Regions from separate parts of the Bacillus sp. SRL543 genome, predicted to be linked through region 1. Evidence: predicted binding sites of a transcription regulator. Region 1 holds the regulator's gene; each other region holds the start of a gene.
What was found. Region 1 encodes LexA, which represses DNA repair genes until DNA is damaged. Its sites were predicted from a motif close to CGAACATATGTTCG; they were not measured.

Region 1 (6,948 bases):
TTATAGCCTATGGTTTATATATAATCAGGGCATTACTTTCTAAATTTCAGAGGGAATGGATGTCCTTTTTTAATGGATTAAAGATAGATAAATCGAAAATTCTAAAGGGTGGTTATGTGCATGCACTTTGAAAGGATACTGAATTTGACTGAACTGGAAGCATGGGACATTTTTTTGGAAGATAGAACTTATCGGATGATTATCATTGATGAAAAAAGGGCCTGTACTCTTGCTGATTTCCCCCAGGAAGATCATGTACCATCTGATGAAATGAGATCAAATATCGTTAAAGCAGAAGTATACTCAGTGGAAAAAGTTCTGGATGATCATATATATCACCTGGACCAGCTGGCAAAAAGCTTTACTGATCATCTTGCACTTGCACATTGCCATGTTAGAGTGAATTTTTATGCAGGAAACTTGGAGTATGCGCTGAATGACCATGTTAAAAGCAAATTTGGCTGCAGTTACGAAGAGATTCCTTTGAAGAGCTTTTTTTATCTAAATCAAAATCTGGATTCCAAGTAAGACAAGCAGTATGGCAGCCATTTTTTTATTAAAATTGCACATTCGACCTGAACCAGCCCTTCTCATTTTTGCAGGAGGGCTTTATTATGTTAAAGAGGGAGGTATGAAATGAAACGTGACTGGCTGATAACACTCAGGAAAAGCAAAAATATGACTCAAGCAGATGTGGCCGATCTGATTTTCATCGATCGTGCTTATTATTCACAAATTGAATCTGGAACAAGGAATCCCAGTGTTGATATAAGCAGGAATATCGCCAAAGTACTGGATATTAACCCTTCGCTGTTATTATCTGATTTAGCCGCCTTTCAAGAGGTGTTTACGCAGACGAAATGCATGCTGGCACACAGTGACCTTGAGCTGAGGTATACATGGATCTTTGATTCTGCTAATCAGGCGGAAGTTAATCAGTTCATAGGTGCCAGGGATGATGAATTAAGTTTTTGCATCGATTCGCAAAAACTGATATCCCTGAAGCAGAGAGTGATTGATACAAAAGAAACATCAGGAACATTTGCAGAATACGAATATAACAATGAAGTACACACGCATTACATAGTAGGATATCCCTTGCTTGGGGACGATGGGGAATTAATTGGCATTGGTACATTTGGGATTAAAATAAATGCATTGGGTCTTTAATTATAAAATACAGGTAATTGCATCTTCTAATCGATTCGATTTTAAAACTAATACAGTTCAGAATGAATGCGATAATTAGCCATGTATAAATTTATAGGAATTTTAAAGCAATAGGAAATTGCCTTGAACAATCGTCCAAGGCAGTGCATGTTCCTTACATTATCTCACCGCATCAAAAGCATTAATCTGCCACTTCCCGAGGACCTTTACAAACGTAACTTTTTTCTTTTCATATTGCTTTTCGCCGTAAGGGACCGTAAATTCGAACTGGCGGATATCTTTTCTGGAATAGATGAGCTTTGCTTTGGCTTTATTCCATTCAAGCAGGCTGCCGCCATCAGCATTCGGCTGTGCCATCTTGCCTTTATACTCAATGAATCTGTATTTTTTGTAGCCTTTGCTGATGGCATTTAAGGTGAATGATTCATTAAGGTACTTGGTCAGCTTGCTTTTAGTATTGATTTCACTGCACAGGTAGCGATATTCCGTGCCTTTGTATTGAAAAGTTTTGATAGAGCAGGCTGTGTTCTTTTTGGATGGGATATGGCCGTTCATGCTGTTCCAGTGATGCACACGTGCGTTAACCGCCAGTTCGATTGCTTTCTTGCTGCTTAAGTCTCCGCCCGCGGATTTTGCTGAGGCGCCAAGACTGAATGTAAACAGGGCGACAGCGGCTAACAGGATGGATAATAGTTTTTTCATTTTAAAGCCTCCAATAAGTGTATTTGCTTTCTAACCTTATATTACCTTTCCTTCTCCTCAAAAGAGTTACAGAAAAGTTACCGAAATGCAGATGATTGTTTACAGTTTTCAGGCGTAAAAAGAGCCTCTTCCCAACTTTCCGGGAGAGGCTTCTTACGTTTGTACTCGTGATAGTTTCAGCATAATTTCCGCTTTTCCTCCTGTTTCATTTCTTTTCGGCCCTTATTAAGTCAAGACTGCGGATCAAGGCTTCACCGCCCAGTCCTGCAAGCATGGACAGGAATGCTACCTTCAAGAGGGAGCTTGCATCTGATGAAAGCACAAGCAGCGCTGAGGCGAGTGATCCCAATACCATTTCCTCCAAAAAGCCGAGATAGATGAATTGCTTCGTTCTTTTCGGCATGATCAGCTTCCCGTGTTTCTTTAGATGCCCAACCGCGCCGACAAGGCCACCAATGAATATTGCGAAGACGACATGCTGCCACATTTGCCTCACACTCCTAAAGCCGGAATTTTTGGTGCGACCTTAGGTCAATCATGGTGTTGCTTCTATTATATAACAGACCTGCCGGGTGAAGATATGGATAAAATGACTGAATTTTCAGATTTATTTAATAGTACATATTTACTCTTCAGGAAAAACTAAGCAGCAGCAGATGCGACTATTCTAGTATTCACAAGGTTTTTTGAGCAGAAAACAGCCCAGGCGATCAGGTGCCCGGGCTGAGAGAATCATATAATCAGTGAATATGGCGGTATACGCCAATGACCTTGCCGAGAATGGAAACATTCCGGAGGATGATCGGCTCCATTGTAGAGTTTTCAGGCTGAAGCCTGATATAATCCCTTTCCTTGAAGAACCGCTTGACGGTTGCTTCATCTTCATCTGTCATTGCCACGACAATATCGCCGTTGTTGGCTGACTGCTGCTGGCGGACGATGACATAGTCGCCGTCAAGGATGCCGGCTTCGATCATACTTTCACCCATGATCTCAAGCATGAAGACCTGTTCGGCTGCCGGTGCCATGCTTTCCGGCAGCGGGAAGAATTCTTCTACATTTTCAATCGCGGTGATCGGCTGTCCTGCTGTGACCTTCCCGAGTATAGGGACATTTACAACATTGTTCCTTGGGATATGTGATGTCTCATCAAGCTCCAGGATTTCAATTGCGCGCGGCTTTGTCGGATCCCTTCTGATCATCCCCTTGCTTTCGAGCCGGGCGAGATGCCCGTGCACTGTCGAGCTGGACGCCAGGCCGACCGCTTCCCCGATTTCCCTTACTGAAGGGGGATAACCTTTTGCCTTTACTTCTTCTTTGATAAATTCCAGTATGTCCTGCTGCCTTTTGGATATTTTAGCCATGTATTCGCACCCCGTATGGTTATTATTGATTAAATTATAGCATGTACCCGAAACAGATACAAACATAAGTTCGAATTTTTGTTGACGGAAAACACATGTTCGGTTTATAATAAATTCAACGAAATGCGAACATATATTCTTATGACGGGGTGTCTTTTATGAAAAAATTGTGGAACCAGTATTCATATGCTATTATACTTATCGTTTTAAGCTTTGGGTCGGCTTTGCTGCTTACCGGATATGACAGGATTTTCGGGGAAGAAGACTATATAGAAGTAACAGTAGATGAAGGTGATACATTATGGGGGCTGTCTCAGCAATTTTCGGAAAAGCACAAGCTGTCAGCAGAAGAATTCGTGATGTGGGTGGAAGAGGAGAACGGAATAGCGGGCAGCACGATCAAAGCGGGTGAGCAGATCCTTATCCCGGTAAAAGCGGACAGCCATACAAGGCAGCTGCAGGATGACCTTCAGAACTTTGCGGGTGAATAACATAAAGGAGCATATATGAAAGCAGTAATCTATTGCAGGGTATCAACAACAAAAGAAACACAGGAAACATCACTGGAGAGGCAGGAAGAGGAACTGGCTGCACTTGCCGGGGAAAAAGGCTTTGAAGTAGCCGCAGTCATCAGGGAACAGGCCAGCGGGTATGACCTGGAGAGGGACGGTGTGCTTGAGCTCCTTGACCTTATTAAGACTGAGGGGATCAAAGCCATCCTCATCCAGGATGAAACGAGGCTCGGAAGGGGCAATGCAAAAATCGCCCTGCTTCACTTCATATATAAAGAGGGCGCTATGCTCTACAGCATTTCCCATAATGGGGAGCTGCAGCTTTCCGAATCAGATTCCATGGTTCTTAATATTGTCTCAATGGTGGAAGAATATCAGCGCAAGCTGCATAATATCAAGATCAAAAGAGGCATGAAAAGGGCAGTGCACAGAGGGTTCAGGCCGGAGAAGAACCTTAAGAATCTGGGGGAGCACTCCGGAAGGGAGCGGATTGAGGTTCCAATAGAAGAAATTGTCCGCCTTAGAGCCAGCAAGCTTACATTTTCGGAGATTGCGGCAACTCTCAGGGGCTTCGGCTATCCTATTTCCAAGGCGACGGTGCACAGGCGCTATCAGGAATACATAGATGCACAGGAAGAGTAAGAGTGTTTGCCTTGGCAAACGCTTTTTTTTATAGTAACATTTGATGTATTCTCCGGCCGTTTAGACCAGGGTTTTAAGGGGAAACGACTAGAGAAAGCTAAATGAAATGAATGAAAAAGGAGCGTTATTATGCTGCCTAAAGATAAAATGGCCAGAATCAATGAGCTGGCAAACAAAGCAAAAACCACAGGACTGACGACCGAAGAGGCCAAGGAGCAGACGAAGCTTCGCAGCGAGTATCTGCAGACTTTCCGTTCCAATATGCTTACAACCTTAAAAGGTGTAACCATCATGGATCCCAAAGGGAATGATGTTACACCGAAAAAGATCAAAAAGCTCCGCGAGGACGAAAAGAAACGCCTTCATTGATGCACCATGCCAAAAAGGGACTCATAAATATGTGTTCCCTTTTTGGATTTATTTTTGGTTCTCTTTTACATACAGGTTTTCAAAATGCACAAGCTATACAGAAGCTTCTCAGTTGTGTAAAATTAAGAGCCGCTATAATATTAAAAAGTAAGATTCTTTATAAAGGAAGGATGTAGTATATGTTTGAATCTATTGATGATTTGTCGATAAGCTCGATCAGAACTTTATCTATCGATGCGATTGAAAAAGCTAATTCCGGCCACCCTGGCATGCCGATGGGGGCAGCTCCGATGGCATATACACTCTGGAGCCGTTTCATGAACCATAACCCGGCTAATCCTGAGTGGTTTAACCGTGACAGGTTTGTCCTGTCTGCAGGACATGGCTCTATGCTTTTATACAGCCTGCTGCACTTATCAGGCTACGGTCTCACAATCGATGATTTGAAGGAATTCCGCCAGTGGGGAAGCAAAACTCCTGGACACCCTGAATATAAACATACGAAGGGCGTAGACGCGACAACAGGCCCGCTTGGACAAGGCATTGCCATGGCAGTCGGCATGGCCATGGCAGAACGCCATCTTGCAGCTGTTTACAATAAAGACAAGTATAATGTAGTCGACCACTTTACATACAGCATCTGCGGCGACGGTGACCTCATGGAAGGTGTATCTGCCGAAGCTGCATCGCTTGCAGGCCACTTGAAGCTTGGCAAGCTGGTTGTCCTTTATGATTCAAATGATATCTCCCTTGACGGCGATCTTGACCGTTCTTTCTCTGAAAGTGTAGCGCAAAGATTTGAATCATACGGATGGCAATATATCCGTGTTGAGGATGGCAATGATCTTAGCGAAGTAGCGAATGCGCTTGAAGAAGCAAGAGGAGATCTTGACCGCCCGACTATGATCGAAGTAAAAACGGTCATCGGATTTGGTTCTCCAAATAAATCCGGAAAATCTGACGTACACGGAGCCCCGCTTGGAGCTGATGAGCTTAAGCTGACGAAGGAAGCTTACAAGTGGACCTTTGAAGAAGATTTCCATGTTCCGGAGGAAGTGTACAGCCACTTCAAAAAGCATATCGCTGACCGCGGAGCGCAGACTGAGCAGGAGTGGAACTCTATGCTCGACAGCTATAAGCAGGAATTCCCTGAGCTCGGTGCCCAGCTTCAGGGAGCAATGGATGGCGAACTTCCAGAAGGATGGGATAAGGACATTCCAGTTTATGAAACAGGTTCAAGCCTGGCAAGCCGCGCATCTTCCGGCGAAGCACTGAACGGAGTCGCGCAGAATCTTCCATTCTTCATCGGCGGATCTGCTGACCTTGCCGGTTCAAACAAAACGATGATCAAAGGCTCAGGCGACTTTACCCCTGCTTCATTCGAAGGCCGCAACATCTGGTTCGGCGTAAGGGAATTTGCCATGGGTGCTGCGCTTAACGGCATGGCCCTCCACGGCGGCTTAAAGGTATTCGGAGGAACCTTCTTCGTATTCTCTGATTATCTTCGCCCTGCAGTCCGCCTGGCTGCTCTTATGGGACTTCCTGTTACTTATGTATTCACGCATGACAGCATTGCTGTCGGTGAGGACGGCCCTACTCATGAGCCGGTTGAACAGCTTGCATCACTTCGTGCGATGCCTAACCTGTCTGTCATCCGTCCGGCTGATGGAAATGAAACTTCAGCTGCATGGAAAGTGGCGGTAGAATCACAGGATAAGCCGACAGCGCTTGTGCTGACGCGCCAAAACCTGCCTACCCTTCAGGATACTGACAAAAACGCCTATGATGGTGTGTCTAAGGGTGCTTATGTTGTCTCACCTGCAGGCAAAAACCAGGCAGATGCCCTGCTGCTTGCTTCCGGATCTGAAGTGCATCTTGCGGTGAAAGCTCAGGAAGCATTGAAGAAAGAAGGCATTGAGGCTGCGGTTGTTTCCATGCCTGCTTGGGACCGCTTTGAAGCACAATCCAAGGAATACAAAGAAAGCGTCATTCCGAAGGCTGTGAAGAAACGCCTTGCAATCGAAATGGGCTCTTCACTTGGCTGGCACAGATATGCAGGTGATGAAGGGGATGTATTGGCGATTGATACATTCGGCGCATCTGCACCAGGCGAGAAGATCATTGAAGAGTATGGCTTTACAGTAGAAAATGTGGTAGCACGTTTAAAGGCCCTTCTATAAAGGGTATAA
Region 2 (6,948 bases), 630 kb from region 1:
CAGGATGAACAAAGGGCCAAAGCCATGGCGTTCGATCCAGCTCATCAGCTGCTGCACCTTTGCATGTTTCCTCAGAAAGGTTAACAGCCTCTTCTGCCCGTATTTCCGGACCAGGTAAAACACAAGCATGGCACCTAAACATGCACCCGCCCAGGATATCAGGAAGCCTAGCCACAATCCAAAAGCATTGGCATTTGCCATGACGAACAGGAACAGCGGCAGAAAAGGCAGGAAAGCTTCAAGCATTGGCAGCAATATTCCAGGCAGCGGCCCAAAAGAACGGTATCGTTCAATAAGATCCATTATATTTTCCAGTGTCAGCCAATCCTTGAGCAAGTCAAAATCCATTTGAAAATCTCCTTAGTAAAAACAATTCGGTATTTATTCTTACCTCTGCCAAGGAGTCTTTACACCACAATTTCCTCAGCGCCCATTATTTCGACAAAAATCCGCTTATCTCCTGCCGGTTTTGTTCCAGATCTACCCCAAGGACATCCGCCCCTCCTGAAGTTGTTTCATCCCAATAGGAGCCTTCCACAGGGACCCTTAATGTCTCGATTTGCCTGCCTTCCTTAGACAGAAGGCTTTTCCCCATATACAAAATGTCCCCTGTATCCATATTTGTGTTGATATACGGGGTGACGACACCTACGAGCTTAGGAAGCTTCGGCAGTGTCTGGATGCTGGTGAATTGATCAGCTATTTCCTTCATCACCTTCTGCTGCCTTTCCACCCGGCCGAAATCGCCAACAGCATCATGCCGGAAGCGCACATAGCCTAGCAGATGCTCTCCGTCCAGCCTTTGCAGACCTGGCTTCAGCGTTACTCCTATATTATCCGACATCTCCTTTTCAACGTCCACTTCGACACCATTCGGAAATGCTTCATCAATAAGCTGGACAAATCCCTGAAAATCTACGATCGAATAATACTGGATATCAATATCAAAATTCTCTTTGATCGTCTGCCTCAATAATTCTGGGCCGCCGTATGCAAACGCAGCATTGATCCTGTTTTTCCCATGTCCCGGGATGTCTACATACGAATCCCTCATGATGGATATGATTTTATAGGTCCCCTTATCAGGATGGTACTGGCCTACCATGATGGTGTCGGTCCGCGGCGTTTCTTCCCCGCGGGCATCGCTTCCAAGCAGCAATACGTTCGTGCCTCCGTATTTGTCTGTTTCGCCATTGAATTCATATTTCACTTCTTTCATATTTTTTACTTTATCTTCTGACTGGGCTACACCCTGGTTGAACTGGTAATAGGCATACCCAAGTGTGACAGCTATAATTAAAAGCAGGAATAGAACAACAAGCTTCCACTTTCGCTTCTTCTTTTTCTGCTTCTTTTCGTACCGGTCCGATCTCATCGCAACTATCCTTCCCTTTTATAATCAGGCCTGAGGAAAGCGGTTCTTTCCGGGAATACCAGCATGACCGCATAATCAAAGCCATAGTTTTGTAAAAATGCATACCACTTTATAAGACTGTGTTGGTGTATAAAAAGTTTCGCTTGTCCTTGCAGCCTTTAGGATTACTTGTCTGATTTTGCGGCTTTAGGGACTGTCCTTTAATCTTATTGTACACAAAAAACCGCAAAGACTCACAGCTTTGCGGTTGTTTTTCCGGATTATCCTGCTATTTACTGGAAAAAAGATTACAAATGCTTGTCAAACCAGCCTGAGATATAATCAAGGCGGCTGATCCGGAGCGAAGGCTTCCCGCTCCTGGAGAGCTCATGATTGGATTCAGGGAACCGGACAAAGCTCGTTTCTTTTTTGCGGTGCTTCAGGCTGATGAACAGCTGTTCCGCCTGTTCAATAGGACAGCGGAAATCCTTTTCGCCGTGAAGGATCAGCAAAGGCGTATTCATTTGATCAACGTAAGCAAGCGGCGAGTGCTTCCAAAGCTTTTCGATATCATCAAGCCCCGCTTGGATCTGCCAATCTGTGAAATAATAGCCGATGTCGCTTACTCCATAGAAACTGATCCAGTTTGAGATCGATCGCTGAGTTACGGCTGCCTTGAACCTGTCTGTGTGGCCGATGATCCAATTGGTCATGAAGCCGCCGTAGCTTCCTCCCGTCACTCCGAGCCTGTCCTGGTCGATGAACGGATATTCCTTCAGCACATAATCTACTGCATCCATCAAATCCTCGTAATCCCTGCCACCGTAGTCACCGCGGACGGCATCCACAAATTTCTGCCCGTAGCCATGGCTGCCCCTTGGATTGATATAAAGCACAGCATAGCCTTTAGCTGCAAGAACCTGGAACTCATGGAAATAGGAATTGGCATACATCGCATGCGGCCCGCCATGGATTTCAAGGACCAGCGGATATTTCTTCCCTTCTTCAAAACCGGCAGGCTTCATCAGCCAGCCATGGAGATCCCATCCGTCAGCGGAAGTAAATTCAATCGGTTCTGCTGCGGAAAGGCCGGTTTTCTCCAAAAACTCAGAGTTGACAGCCGTCAGCTGCTCCAGTTTGCCTGTAGTGATTTCCAGCAGGAACAGGTCACCCGGATGGTCGGGCTTGCTTACAGCCACTACAGCTCTGTCATCATTCCCTCCGGTTGACAGGCCATAGACATGCTGCCTGTCCAGCAGCGCAGGAAACAGCTCTCCTTCAACCGTCCCGTAGTAAACTGCCGTGCTGCCATTATCAGTGGCCAGGAAATAGAAGCTCCGATTATCATTTGACCAAAGAAGGCCTGGGGATACGGCTCCCTGCTGGAAGTCGCCGATCGCATAATCCCCGATCAGCAGGTCTGTATCTGCTGTCAGGCAGCGCAATTCTCCCTGTTCCCGGTCATAAATCCACGCTTTTGAAAGCGTAGCATTCTCAAACTCCCTTTCATGCCCGATCAAACCAAGATAGCGGCTGTCAGGCGACCAGGTGATATTGCCGAAATAGCCTGTACCATTGGTGATTTGCTCATGCTCTTTCGTTTCAAGATTGATCAGGCAGGCATCACTGCCGTATGAAAAATCCTTGTCTTTGCTCAAGTCTGCTGCGACAGCTATGTACTTCCCGTCCGGCGACCAGCTTTGAAGGCTGTAATCATTCTCTCCCTCTGTCAGCTGCTCGATATCTCCGGATTCAGTGCAGGCAATGGCAATATGGGTGAACTTCCCGTTCCAGAAGCCTTGGGCATCAGATTTATATCTCATCTTATTCACTTCAAGCGGTGCAGGCTTTTCTTCCTTTTCCTCCCCGCCTTCGCGGTCCTTAACCGATTCTCCCTCCCCGAGGGAAACAGTAAAGGCGATTTTGGAGCCGTCGGGCGACCATACCGGATTGCCGGCACCGTTTTTGCAGTATGTAAGCTGGCGGGCCTCTCCGCCGGCTGCGGAAAGGATGTGGATCTGATTTTTCCCGCTGCGGTTTGATACGAAGGCCACTCTGCTGCCGTCCTGCGACCAGCGCGGCGAATGATTGCGCCATGTACCGAATGTCCATTGGACAGGAGCGCTTAGTTCTTCCGTGTTTATGTAATAAAGATTGGAGCTGTATGCATCCTTTTCCTCCAGGATGACGGTTTCCGTATAGACACAATCCTTGCCATTCGGCGCCAGCTGGGGGTCGGCCGCTGATTTTAAATGATGCAGATCTTTTGATGCAATGGTGTTTTTTGCCATGATAATCATCTCCCCTTCATATGTAAAACCATTCTACTTATTTCGACAACAGAAATACTTTTCCTGCCTGACTGGCATTTTTTCAGGAAAAATTATTTTTTTCTGCTCTAAATGAGCTCTATGCCTGAATATGAGGAAGACTGTTAAAAAGAGACGCCAAATTCGACTTGCATAGAGAGCCGGGATTAAGTAAAATATTAACGAACATACGTTCTACTTCTGTTCGGAGGAGCAAGCTGATATGACAAGAATTCCAGAGGATGACCGAAATATTATGGAGCAGGCAATCTATCTTCCTATGGTATTGGTTGTGCTGAACAGGGATATTGCTGTGATTAACAATAGTCCCTTTAAACTCAAAAAGCCTTACCTGAATTTAATTGAGGATACGATGAAATTCATCCAGACGGAGCTGGCAGGCGTTAAGCGCTATATGAAGGATAACCGCCTCCAGGTCCAGGAAATAAAGCGGGATGAAGCATTCACAATGTTCATGTTCCTTTATAAGGGGTACGAAGAGCACCATAACTATTTTAATCCGAGAATCCGCAACAGGGTGCAGGAGCTGATGGAATATTACTTGTTCAAACGATGGGCGATGCAGGAAGAAAGCCGCCTCCATCTAAAGAGCCCAGGGCAGCACCGGTGACTTATCGCCGGAGGCGCATGCCGTCACTCAAGCCGCCTGTTGCGGTAGCTGCCAGCAGGCTCTGAAGCTTTGTTGGGCCTCTGATTATCTGTAAAATAGAACATTTTCCTGCCGTGCCCTTCGATCCGCTGGTGAAGCTTTGTCCTTAGATGGGCTGTCCTGAGGAGCTGATTTTCAAACGAACTGGATGATACAGGGAGGATCAGTGTGTGCCTGTTTCCGAATACGACCTTGGTATGTGAGGGATCTGTGCGATTGTGGGCTGCAATATGCTCATAGGAGATCCAGATGCAATCGGGGTTGTTCGGGGAAGTTGTCGGAAAAAAATATAGCAGGTTTGTCGGGTCGATGACGATTGGGACTTTATGCGTAACGCCAATGATATCTTTTGTCGCATCCTTCCTTCCTTCATATGAGGAACCGAAGTAGCCGCAGCTTTTTTTGACAATATCAAACGGTTTGAACGGGGACAGAAACTCATCTTCCACCTCAAATATCCGCGAATAAACTTTTTTGCCGTATGCCTGCGGCATGATGATCATTGTAGAAGGATTTATTTCGTATTCCTCTACCAATCTTTTTTTATGCATATCCAAGTGATTCATCTCCTTTGCTCTTCGTTTCATTTCATTATACCACTATTATTCCAGATAATTGCAAATTTTTAGTTAATTATTGCCAATCATATACCTCACGAATAAATTTTCTAAAAATTTAAATAATTTAGTTGAATTTTCCCCCGCTCCTCCATATAATATTAAAAAGCAGCAGGGGTGATTTTCATGAAAGAGAAGTCATATGCAGAGTCGATGAAAAAGAACACACTGAACCGCAAACAGCTTAAGGACACGTACGTCTTACACCTCTACATTGATATGCTCTTGTCGGAAGTGCAGCTGATATCAGAAAAAGAAAAACTGGCCAAAAAAATCGATCAAGCCCTCGATGACCGCAACCAGGCCCTGTTCACCCGGCTATCCAAAAAATACAAAGAACTGAACGAAAAATTTGGGAACTAGAAAAGCGGAGGCGACTGTTCAGGTGCGACAAGCATAAGACGCTCCAGGATAAAAGGCGGTCTATGCCTTTAATCCTGGAGTGGCTTATGACTCGAGCACCTAGGAGCCGGAGCTGGACAGATAGAAAAGCGGAGGGCGCTTGCCCAGCCCCGACAAGCATAAGACGCTTTGGAATTGAAGGCGTTCTTTGCCTTCGGTTCCAAAGTGGCTTATGACTCGAGGGGCTAGCGCCCGGAGCTGGACAATTAGAAAAGCGGAGGCGACTGTTCAGGTGCGACAAGCATAAGACGCTTCAGGATAAAAGGCGGTCTATGCCTTTAATCCTGGAGTGGCTTATGACTCGAGCACCTAGGAGCCGGAGCTGGACAATAGAAAAGCGGAGGGCGCTTGCACAATAAAGGAACGCGGTCTAAGAACGCCACGTCCTGTGGCAGCGCCTGTATGACCCGCATACTGCAGTTTCAAGCATAAGAACCCTCCGGCCCCGGCCGGAGGGTCTGCTTTTATAAACATGGACCGTTCACTGCCCCAAATACTCAATCCTCTTCTCTTTTAAGCTTTCAATCTCCTGTTCAGCTGCATCTTTCTCCGTTCTGAGCTCGATTTCGAGGTCCTCAAGCACATTCAGGCATTCCTTCACTTTATCAGCAGAGGCATTGATTTTCTCCTGAACCATCCAATCGGAAAAGATATTATCAAAGAAAAGATCGGCAATGCCCAAAAAGCTTCCCACCTCAAGCTCGGCAGAAATGGAGCGGCCAAGGTCATCAAGCTCCTTCTGCAGCTTTTTCAGGTTGTGCTGCGCGTCATGCAAAGACTCTTTCGCCTTGTCCATATGTGATCTTTTCGCCATGGTCGAGAGGAAGTCCCCACCGGCAAGATCGAGGAAACCCCAATTCTTCGCGCTTGAAAGCTCGCCATCAGCTTTACGCAAGGCTTCCCTAGACTCCGCCAATGCACTTTCAGCTTCATGTATTTCCTGAAGCATCGCTTTCCTTTCCTCCAGCTGGTCTGATAAGTGAAAAAGCATGTCGCTGACAGCCCCGCCTTCCTTGAGGATCAGACGCTCTTTTTCCATCAGCAGCTCTTTGTAGTCTGCCCCAGCCGTTTCCAGCACAGCAGCTCTTTCCCTGTATGTGCTGATGTCAGCTTCAAGATCATTCAGCTTTTTCAGGGACTCATCATACAGCAGCCTTGCTTTGTAGGCTTCCTCTTTTTCTTTTTGCAGTCTTTCTTCCTTTTTTCCGCTGAGCATCAGGAAGAAGCCTGACAACGAAGGGCCTTCGAGCTTATCCGCTTCCTTCAGCTCCTTTTCCCAAGTGGTCTTCAGCCTCTCTGATGAAGCCTTTTCCTGATCTCTTTCAGCCTTCAGTACATCAAGGCGCCTTTTATACTTTTCGTACAGCTGCTCCCGCTGCCTTGCTTCAGCAATGCTCTGATCCAAATTCATATTTAAGGTCCCCTTTTTCAGTTGTATAGTTATCATACGAAATAAGCTGTGAAAAAGATTCATTAAACAAAAGAGGCTCCAGCCGACGCCGGAAGCCCCTCTCCTTCTCCGCTGCTATTTGCTGCCGGATCCGGTTCGTTTATTCATTTCATACTCTTCGAGCGTGGAGATCCGCTCCAGCATGG
Region 3 (6,948 bases), 1.3 Mb from region 1:
AAATCCCTGCCGCCCGCCACCAGCTCATCAAAGCTGTCCCAACCAGCAGCAGAGGCACCAGTTTTCACACATTCCAGCCCTGCCCTTTCATGCAGGCCAGCTGTCTGTTCAACCAGCATTTCATGTGCGAATAAAACTTTCGCTCCGCTATGGTCGAGGATATAGCCCAATTCAGAAGCCGTCAGCCGGCTGTTCACCGGCACAATCAGCGCACCGATCCTTATTGCTGCAAAATAAGTAACCACAAATTCCGGAACATTCGGCATGAAAAGCAGCATGCGATCTCCCTTGCCATAGCCCCTGGACCTCAATGCATCTGCCAGCTTATTGACCCTGCTGTTCAGCTCACTATAGGAAAGCCTCTCCTCGCCTGAAATGACAGCCTCCCTGTTTGGATATTTCCTTCCGTTCCTCGCCAGCAGTTCAGATACGTTCATATATGATCCCCCTTTTCGTCCAGCCTTTTTTCGAATTGGTCCAGCATCTTTTCCATTTCCCCTTTTAAAAAAAGCAGCTCCCCGATGCGGGCGTTCACCTCCTTTACTCTCTCCCTGCCATACTCAACCGTCCGTTCCAGCTGCTTCCTTCCCGACCGGTCCTGGTCAAACAGGACAATCATCTCTTTGATTTCATCGAGCTTAAATCCAAATCGCTTGCCGCGGAAAATCAGCTTCAGCCGGATATAATCCTTTTTCGCAAAAATCCGCCTGCCGTTTTCATCTCTTTTGGGGCATAATAAGCCAAGCTCTTCATAATATCTGATGGTCCTGGTGCTGACCTGGAACTCGCTGGCCAGCTCCGATATCGTGTATTCCATGCTATCACCCGAATTCATTAACTATTCTGACACTAATATATCATTTACGTTAACGTAAAGTTCAAGCTTCAGTAAATCCTGTTTTTATTAAGAAAAATTTGATTTTTTCGGCTGCACCCTTAGGAAAAAATATTACTATTGTGTTAAAATGAAATATAATGATTGAACAAAACGTTCTTAATAAATAGCCCTCGATCATATAACTTCTGGATAAAAGGTGTGTGAAATAAATGATTGGCGAACGTGTTAAAAGACTGCGTCAGGAGAAAAAGATGTCACTTTCAGAGCTCGCAGAACAGGCAGGCGTAGCAAAGTCCTACTTAAGCTCCCTTGAAAGAAATCTTCAGACAAACCCTTCCATTCAATTTTTGGAAAAAATCTCAGCTGTTCTTCATGTTCCGGTCGATACGCTGATCCTGGACCAGCCCAATAAAGAAGAATTGGATTCTGAATGGATGAATATCGTTAAAGAAGCGATGGATTCCGGCATCTCGAAGGACCAGTTCCGCGAATTCCTCGAATTCAATAAATGGAGAATCAATCAAAAAAAATAGCTATATCCGAGGCTGTTATATAAAAAAACGGCAAACAGTCAGCATACCAATTGACAGCCTCCGCAACCTCCGTGACGTTTCCGCAAAATAAAAAAGCATTTCTCCTGCAGAGAAACACTTAGCTTTCTATATTCTGTTATTATGTTTTCAGCCGTTATCCGCAATCAGATCCATTGCCGGCTGGCCGGCAAGAAAGTTAAGTATATCTTCTTTTTTCAGGCCAATTTCCTTTGCTTCAGCAATAAGTGCCACCCATTCCAAATCGAATTCCTGCAAATTATTCTTCATAACCAACCTCTTCCCCCTAAAATACGTATCGTATTCCAGGCAATCCAGCCATCCTGGCGCCTCTTCCGACTTTGCTGTCTATAGGCGCGGTAGACCTGTGACTTTGCGTCCCTATCTTTCAACAGGTTTGCCTTTTTCTGCTTCGTCATGCCTTTTTTCATATCCTCTTAAGACTACTATAAAAGGTTTTCCAACATAATCGTGTTGTTTTTTGTCAAATCCTTCAAATTATTTTAAGATATTATTCGACAAAAAGAAGGATAATTGGATAGTTTTAGTAATAATCCAAAAACAAATGAGACTTATGGCCCGGTGAATTTAAGGGTAAAGTGTTATGTTTTTGCTCTTTTAGTCGACAGCTTCTATATGAGCCTTATTTCCTCTATCTATTTAATGATCCTCCCCTTATAACTCTCCATCTTTCTCTTAAAAGGCACCACCTTCACAGGAAGCCGCTCGAAAGTAAACGCATCAAAAAACGGAAACAGCGTCAAATCATTCCCGCACACCGGGCAGAGCCATTCGCCTATTTCGCTGCTGCTGTAGGATGGCCGGTGGCATTTAGTGCAGTTTTTTCGGTACATGGGGGAGCTCCTTCCAAGAAATTCTTCTGCTATGTTACAAGTAGTATAGTTTATGCTTTCATTTATATAAATTTCCATATTTATTCATATTTTCGTCAAATAGAACGAATTCCGTTCTTTATCTTGAATATACTCTCGTTTTCTTACTTTTTCGTATTTTATAAATTACTATAATGTTCGTTATAATGTATGAAATGTGTGTAAGGGAGTAGATACTATGCTCGGAAAAAAATTAAAATATCTGAGATTAAAAAAAGGCTACTCACTTAATGCATTGGCAAAAAAGGCTGCCATATCTAAGTCGTATCTTAGCTATATTGAAAGAGACGTCCAGATGAATCCGTCACTCCAGATCTTATCCAAGCTGGCAGGAGCTTTGGAGGTACGCCTTGATGAACTGATTGAGATTGAAGATCATACCAGAAATCACCATACTGAGATGGCAGCAGATCCGGAGTGGATAGAAATTGTACACGAAGCAATAGAACAGGGCATCTCTAAAGAGGATTTCAGCTATTATCTTGATTTCTTAAAATATAATCGCGAACAGAAAAAAAGGCAGTAAAAAACCGGCCCCCTCACAGGACCGGCTCTCCACCATTATTTCTGCAGCTTCACCGCAATCTTCGCTCCAACTTCAGCATTGTGCTTAACCAGCGCGATGTTGGCTGTGAGGCTTGTTCCTTCTGTCAGTTCTTTTACTTTGCTTAGGAGGAAAGGTGTGACCAGCTTTCCGGCAATCTTGTTGTCTTTTGCTTCCTGCAGCGCCGTTTCGATGACGTTTGTGATGAAGCTTTCTTCCAGGGCATCTTCTTCCGGGATCGGATTAGCGATGACAACTCCTCCATTGAGGCCAAGATCCCATTTTGTGCGGATCAGGCTGGCTGCATCTTCAGGAGCGTCAACGCGGTGGTTGACTTCGAATGGGCTTGTGCGGGTGTAGAATGCCGGCAGCTTGTCTGTTTCATAGCCGACGACCGGTACGCCGTGTGTCTCCAGGTATTCAAGTGTCAGGCCGATATCCAGGATGGACTTGGCGCCTGCGCAGACGACCGCTACATTTGTCCGGGCGAGCTCCTGCAGGTCAGCAGAGATGTCCATGGTAGTTTCGGCTTCGCGGTGGACGCCGCCGATTCCGCCTGTGACGAATACTTCAATTCCTGCAAGCTCTGCGCAGATCATCGTGGCTGCAACTGTGGTTGCCCCATTTTTGCCCTGGGCGATTAGATAAGGCAGGTCGCGGCGGCTTGCTTTTTCAATATCCTTGCTTTGGGCAAGGAACTCAAGCTCGTCCTCAGAGATTCCGATCTTTATTTTTCCATTGATGATGGCAATGGTTGCCGGCACCGCTCCGTTTTGGCGGATGATGTCTTCCACTTCTTTGGCTGTCACGATATTCTGCGGGTATGGCATGCCGTGGGAGATGATCGTTGACTCTAATGCGACAACCGGTTTATTTGCTTTTCGCGCTTCTAATACTTCTTCTGAAAATTCAAGATAGTTTTCTAGCATTATTATAACTCTCCTTTATTTGCTGAAGTTTTGCTGAAATGTTTCCTGCAGTCTGACATTATTTAAAATGGGGCTGACGGTTTCTTCCGATTGCAGCGTCAGCATGCTGCAGGCAATGCCGATTTTGCAGGCGTTTTCTGTATTGAGCCCTTTTAGATGGGCGTAAAGGATTCCGGCAACCAGAGAGTCGCCTGCCCCAGTCACATCCTGTACCTTGATCTTCGGCGGAAGCAGCACTCCTGCCTCGCCTTTCTTCGTGTAAAAAATCAGCCCTTTGTCGCCTCTTGTAATGACAACCTTCTCCACGCCTTTTTTCATGATCCTCTCGGCTGCTTTAAAGAAATCTCCATCATTGTCTATCTTCATTCCTGACAGCGCTTCAGCTTCGTCATGGTTGGCGATCAGCCATGTTACACCCTGAAGGTTTTCGGGCAGCTTTTTCACCTTTGGAGAAGAAACCGGCGTGATGCAGAGCGGAACGGATTCTTCATAACAGCGGGAAATCGTCTTTTTCAATACATCTGCCGGAAAATTGGTATCCAGCAGGACCATCTCTGCTGAAGCAATATAGCCCCATCTTTTTTCAATAAATTCCGAGTCTATGCTATCGTACAAAGCCATGTCGGCAAACGCGACAGTCATCTCGCCATCATGGTCAAGTATGGCTGTATACGTTCCTGTTGCTGTATACGGCAACGTCTGGGATGGGGTGATGTCGACAAAATCCTTTGTATAGCCCAGCAGCCAGCTGCCTTCTGTATCATCGCCCACAGCTGTCAGGAGACTTGCGTCACAGCCAAGCCGCCCAAGATTTTCTGCAATATTCCTGGCAACCCCTCCGCATGACTGGGAGCTGGCAGATGGATTAGAGGTACCGCTTTCAATTTTGCCAATAGCCTGAATTTTACGGTCGATATTTGCCCCCCCGATGCAGAGCACTTCTCTCTTGTTCGGCAGCATATAAGCCCTGCCAAGGATTTTCCCCTGTTTGGCAAGCGAAGAAATATAGCCTGCAGCAGCCGAGCGGGATAGCCCCGTCTTCTCTGCAATCTCATTCTGGGAAATAAACGGGTCTTCTTTTATCAAAGTTAAAATGGATTGTTCTTTTTCATTCACAGCGTTTCACCGCCTTCATCAACATTTGTCTAAATTATAAACATTTGTTTGATAAAAGAGCAATGGATTTTAGGCAAAAACATAGGTCTGACTTATAGGTATGAAGTCAGACCACACAAAGAATTGCACGAAAAAAGACGGGGAAACCCCCGTCTCTTTATGCAGCATCATCTTTCTTTTTAATATCCTTCAAATAGTATTTTTCCGAGGTAAAGAACTCATTTTTCAGCTCTTTCACCTGCTTGCTCAGCAGGAGTACGGCGATGATGTTCGGAATCAATATCGCCGCCAATGCAAGGTCAAGGAACTGCCAGATCGTTTGCGCGGCGCCGACCGACCCAAGGATGATGGCACCGATATAGACAAACTTGATGGCCTGTCCGGCGAAATCGCCAAACAGGAACTCCGCCTGCTTCGATCCGTAGAAGATGACAACAATGATGGTTGAAATCACAAAAAATATGAGTGAAATGGTAACAATGAGGCTCCCCGTCTGTCCGAAATACTGAGAGAATGCCGCTGTTGTCAGGGATGAAGGGTCATCCATGGCTCCTTCCCTCTGCCAGACGCCTGAAGACAGCACCACAAAAGCTGTCGCAGAGCAGACGATCAGTGTATCAACGACAATTCCGACGATCGCCCAAAAGCCCTGCCGCACAGGATGATCTGTCTGTGCAGCGGCATGGGCGATCGGCGCCGTCCCCAGTCCTGCTTCATTGGAATATAACCCTCGTGCAAAGCCCCAGCGGATGACCTCGCCGATGGCAGCACCTGCGAAACCGCCCATCGCCGCTGCAGGCTGGAACGCGTACGTGAAGATTAATTCCAATACCTCAGGAACCTTGCTGATGTTCATAAAAAGAATCACAAGTGCTGTTCCTACATAAATCAGTGCCATAAACGGAACCAGGATTTCGGTCACCTGCCCGATCCTTTTGATTCCGCCGAATACAATCAGGGATACAACTGCTGCAACGGCAACTCCCGTCCACAGCCCGCTGATTTCAAAAGTTTCTGAAACAGCAGACGAAACCGCGTTCCCCTGCACCATGATGCTTGGGATCAGCTCGATCATAAGGGCAAAGGCAAACCAGACGCCAAGCCATTTCATGTTAAGCCCTTTTGTCATATAATACATCGGCCCGCCGACATATTCGCCGTCCTCATTTTTCTCGCGGTACTTGACCGCCAGGACGCTTTCCGAAAATTTGATGGCCATGCCAATCAAAGCGATGACCCACATCCAGAAAACTGCGCCGGGACCGCCGAACATGATGGCTGCCGGGACACCGACAATATTAGCCGCTCCGATGGTCGATGAAAGAGCGGATGTCAGCGCCTGAAGCGGAGTGACCGTCCCCTCCCCTTTCGGCTTTTTAAACACGCTGCCAAAGGTCTGCTTGAAAATATAAAGCGGGTATCTGAATTGGAAGAATCCCAATAAAAAGGTTAAATATATGCCTGTACCAGCCAGGATAATAATGATCGGCGGCCCCCACAGCCATGCCGATATGTTTCCTACAAGCTCAAGAAATGAATCCAATTGTCTTTCCCCCCAGTAGATTTTTTGCGCAATGCTGCTGTTTATCCCATTCCCTTCGGACCACTCTTCAAACCTGTTTCATGAAAACGGACTGGACAAAGATGTCTTATTAGCTTATAGTTAGCTAGGCAACTAATTGAAACGGGTGATAGTATATGAATAAAATGGATCCTTTTTTTCACAGCTTCAACCAGTGCACACGGCAGTTCTCAAAAGGCCTGAACGACGTGCTGACCCCCATGGGGCTTTATGCCGCACAATGGCCGATCATCTACAGGCTGAAAACAGCAGGCTCCAGCACACAGGTCGAGCTTTCCACCTATCTCAGCGTTGAGGCACCGACCATGACAAGAGCCCTCCTTCGTCTTGAAAAATCCGGCTGGATCAGCAGGGTGCCGGGGAAAGACAAGCGGGAAAAAAAGATCCTGCTCACGGATGCAGCCCTCACACAATATCCAGATTGGCTGGCCGCTGTAGAACGATACGAACAAAAAATGCTGGAGGATATTTCTGAAGAAGAATTAATGGCTGCCA

Region 2: AC4E8B_RS07275 (YhjD family protein) is a predicted target of LexA. The motif match lies at 3,847-3,860, and genes of this name have one in related genera.
Region 3: AC4E8B_RS04060 (carbohydrate kinase) is a predicted target of LexA. The motif match lies at 4,909-4,922, and genes of this name have one in related genera.

The regions. Positions count from the first base shown of each region.
Region 1 covers NZ_OZ481794.1:2,043,285-2,050,232, forward strand. Annotated here, with positions in the region: gene AC4E8B_RS10300 (hypothetical protein) at 121-528, shown strand; gene AC4E8B_RS10305 (helix-turn-helix domain-containing protein) at 637-1,170, shown strand; gene AC4E8B_RS10310 (DL-endopeptidase inhibitor IseA) at 1,330-1,872, opposite strand; gene AC4E8B_RS10315 (DUF4257 domain-containing protein) at 2,078-2,359, opposite strand; gene lexA (transcriptional repressor LexA) at 2,613-3,236, opposite strand; gene yneA (cell division suppressor protein YneA) at 3,395-3,727, shown strand; gene AC4E8B_RS10330 (YneB family resolvase-like protein) at 3,743-4,390, shown strand; gene AC4E8B_RS10335 (DUF896 domain-containing protein) at 4,520-4,759, shown strand; gene tkt (transketolase) at 4,939-6,939, shown strand.
Region 2 covers NZ_OZ481794.1:1,411,678-1,418,625, reverse strand. Annotated here, with positions in the region: gene AC4E8B_RS07290 (TVP38/TMEM64 family protein) at 1-348, opposite strand, end outside; gene AC4E8B_RS07285 (LCP family protein) at 434-1,375, opposite strand; gene AC4E8B_RS07280 (S9 family peptidase) at 1,663-3,654, opposite strand; gene AC4E8B_RS07275 (YhjD family protein) at 3,887-4,294, shown strand; gene AC4E8B_RS07270 (competence protein ComK) at 4,318-4,884, opposite strand; gene AC4E8B_RS07265 (IDEAL domain-containing protein) at 5,077-5,313, shown strand; gene AC4E8B_RS07260 (hypothetical protein) at 5,834-6,763, opposite strand; gene AC4E8B_RS07255 (M48 family metallopeptidase) at 6,878-6,948, opposite strand, start outside.
Region 3 covers NZ_OZ481794.1:760,726-767,673, reverse strand. Annotated here, with positions in the region: gene AC4E8B_RS04095 (class I adenylate-forming enzyme family protein) at 1-437, opposite strand, end outside; gene AC4E8B_RS04090 (MerR family transcriptional regulator) at 434-817, opposite strand; gene AC4E8B_RS04085 (helix-turn-helix domain-containing protein) at 1,048-1,371, shown strand; gene AC4E8B_RS04080 (anti-repressor SinI family protein) at 1,519-1,659, opposite strand; cyclic di-GMP riboswitch class I at 1,695-1,801, opposite strand; gene AC4E8B_RS04075 (hypothetical protein) at 2,046-2,243, opposite strand; gene AC4E8B_RS04070 (helix-turn-helix domain-containing protein) at 2,461-2,808, shown strand; gene AC4E8B_RS04065 (pseudouridine-5'-phosphate glycosidase) at 2,844-3,755, opposite strand; gene AC4E8B_RS04060 (carbohydrate kinase) at 3,771-4,871, opposite strand; gene AC4E8B_RS04055 (alanine/glycine:cation symporter family protein) at 5,029-6,414, opposite strand; gene AC4E8B_RS04050 (MarR family winged helix-turn-helix transcriptional regulator) at 6,570-6,948, shown strand, end outside.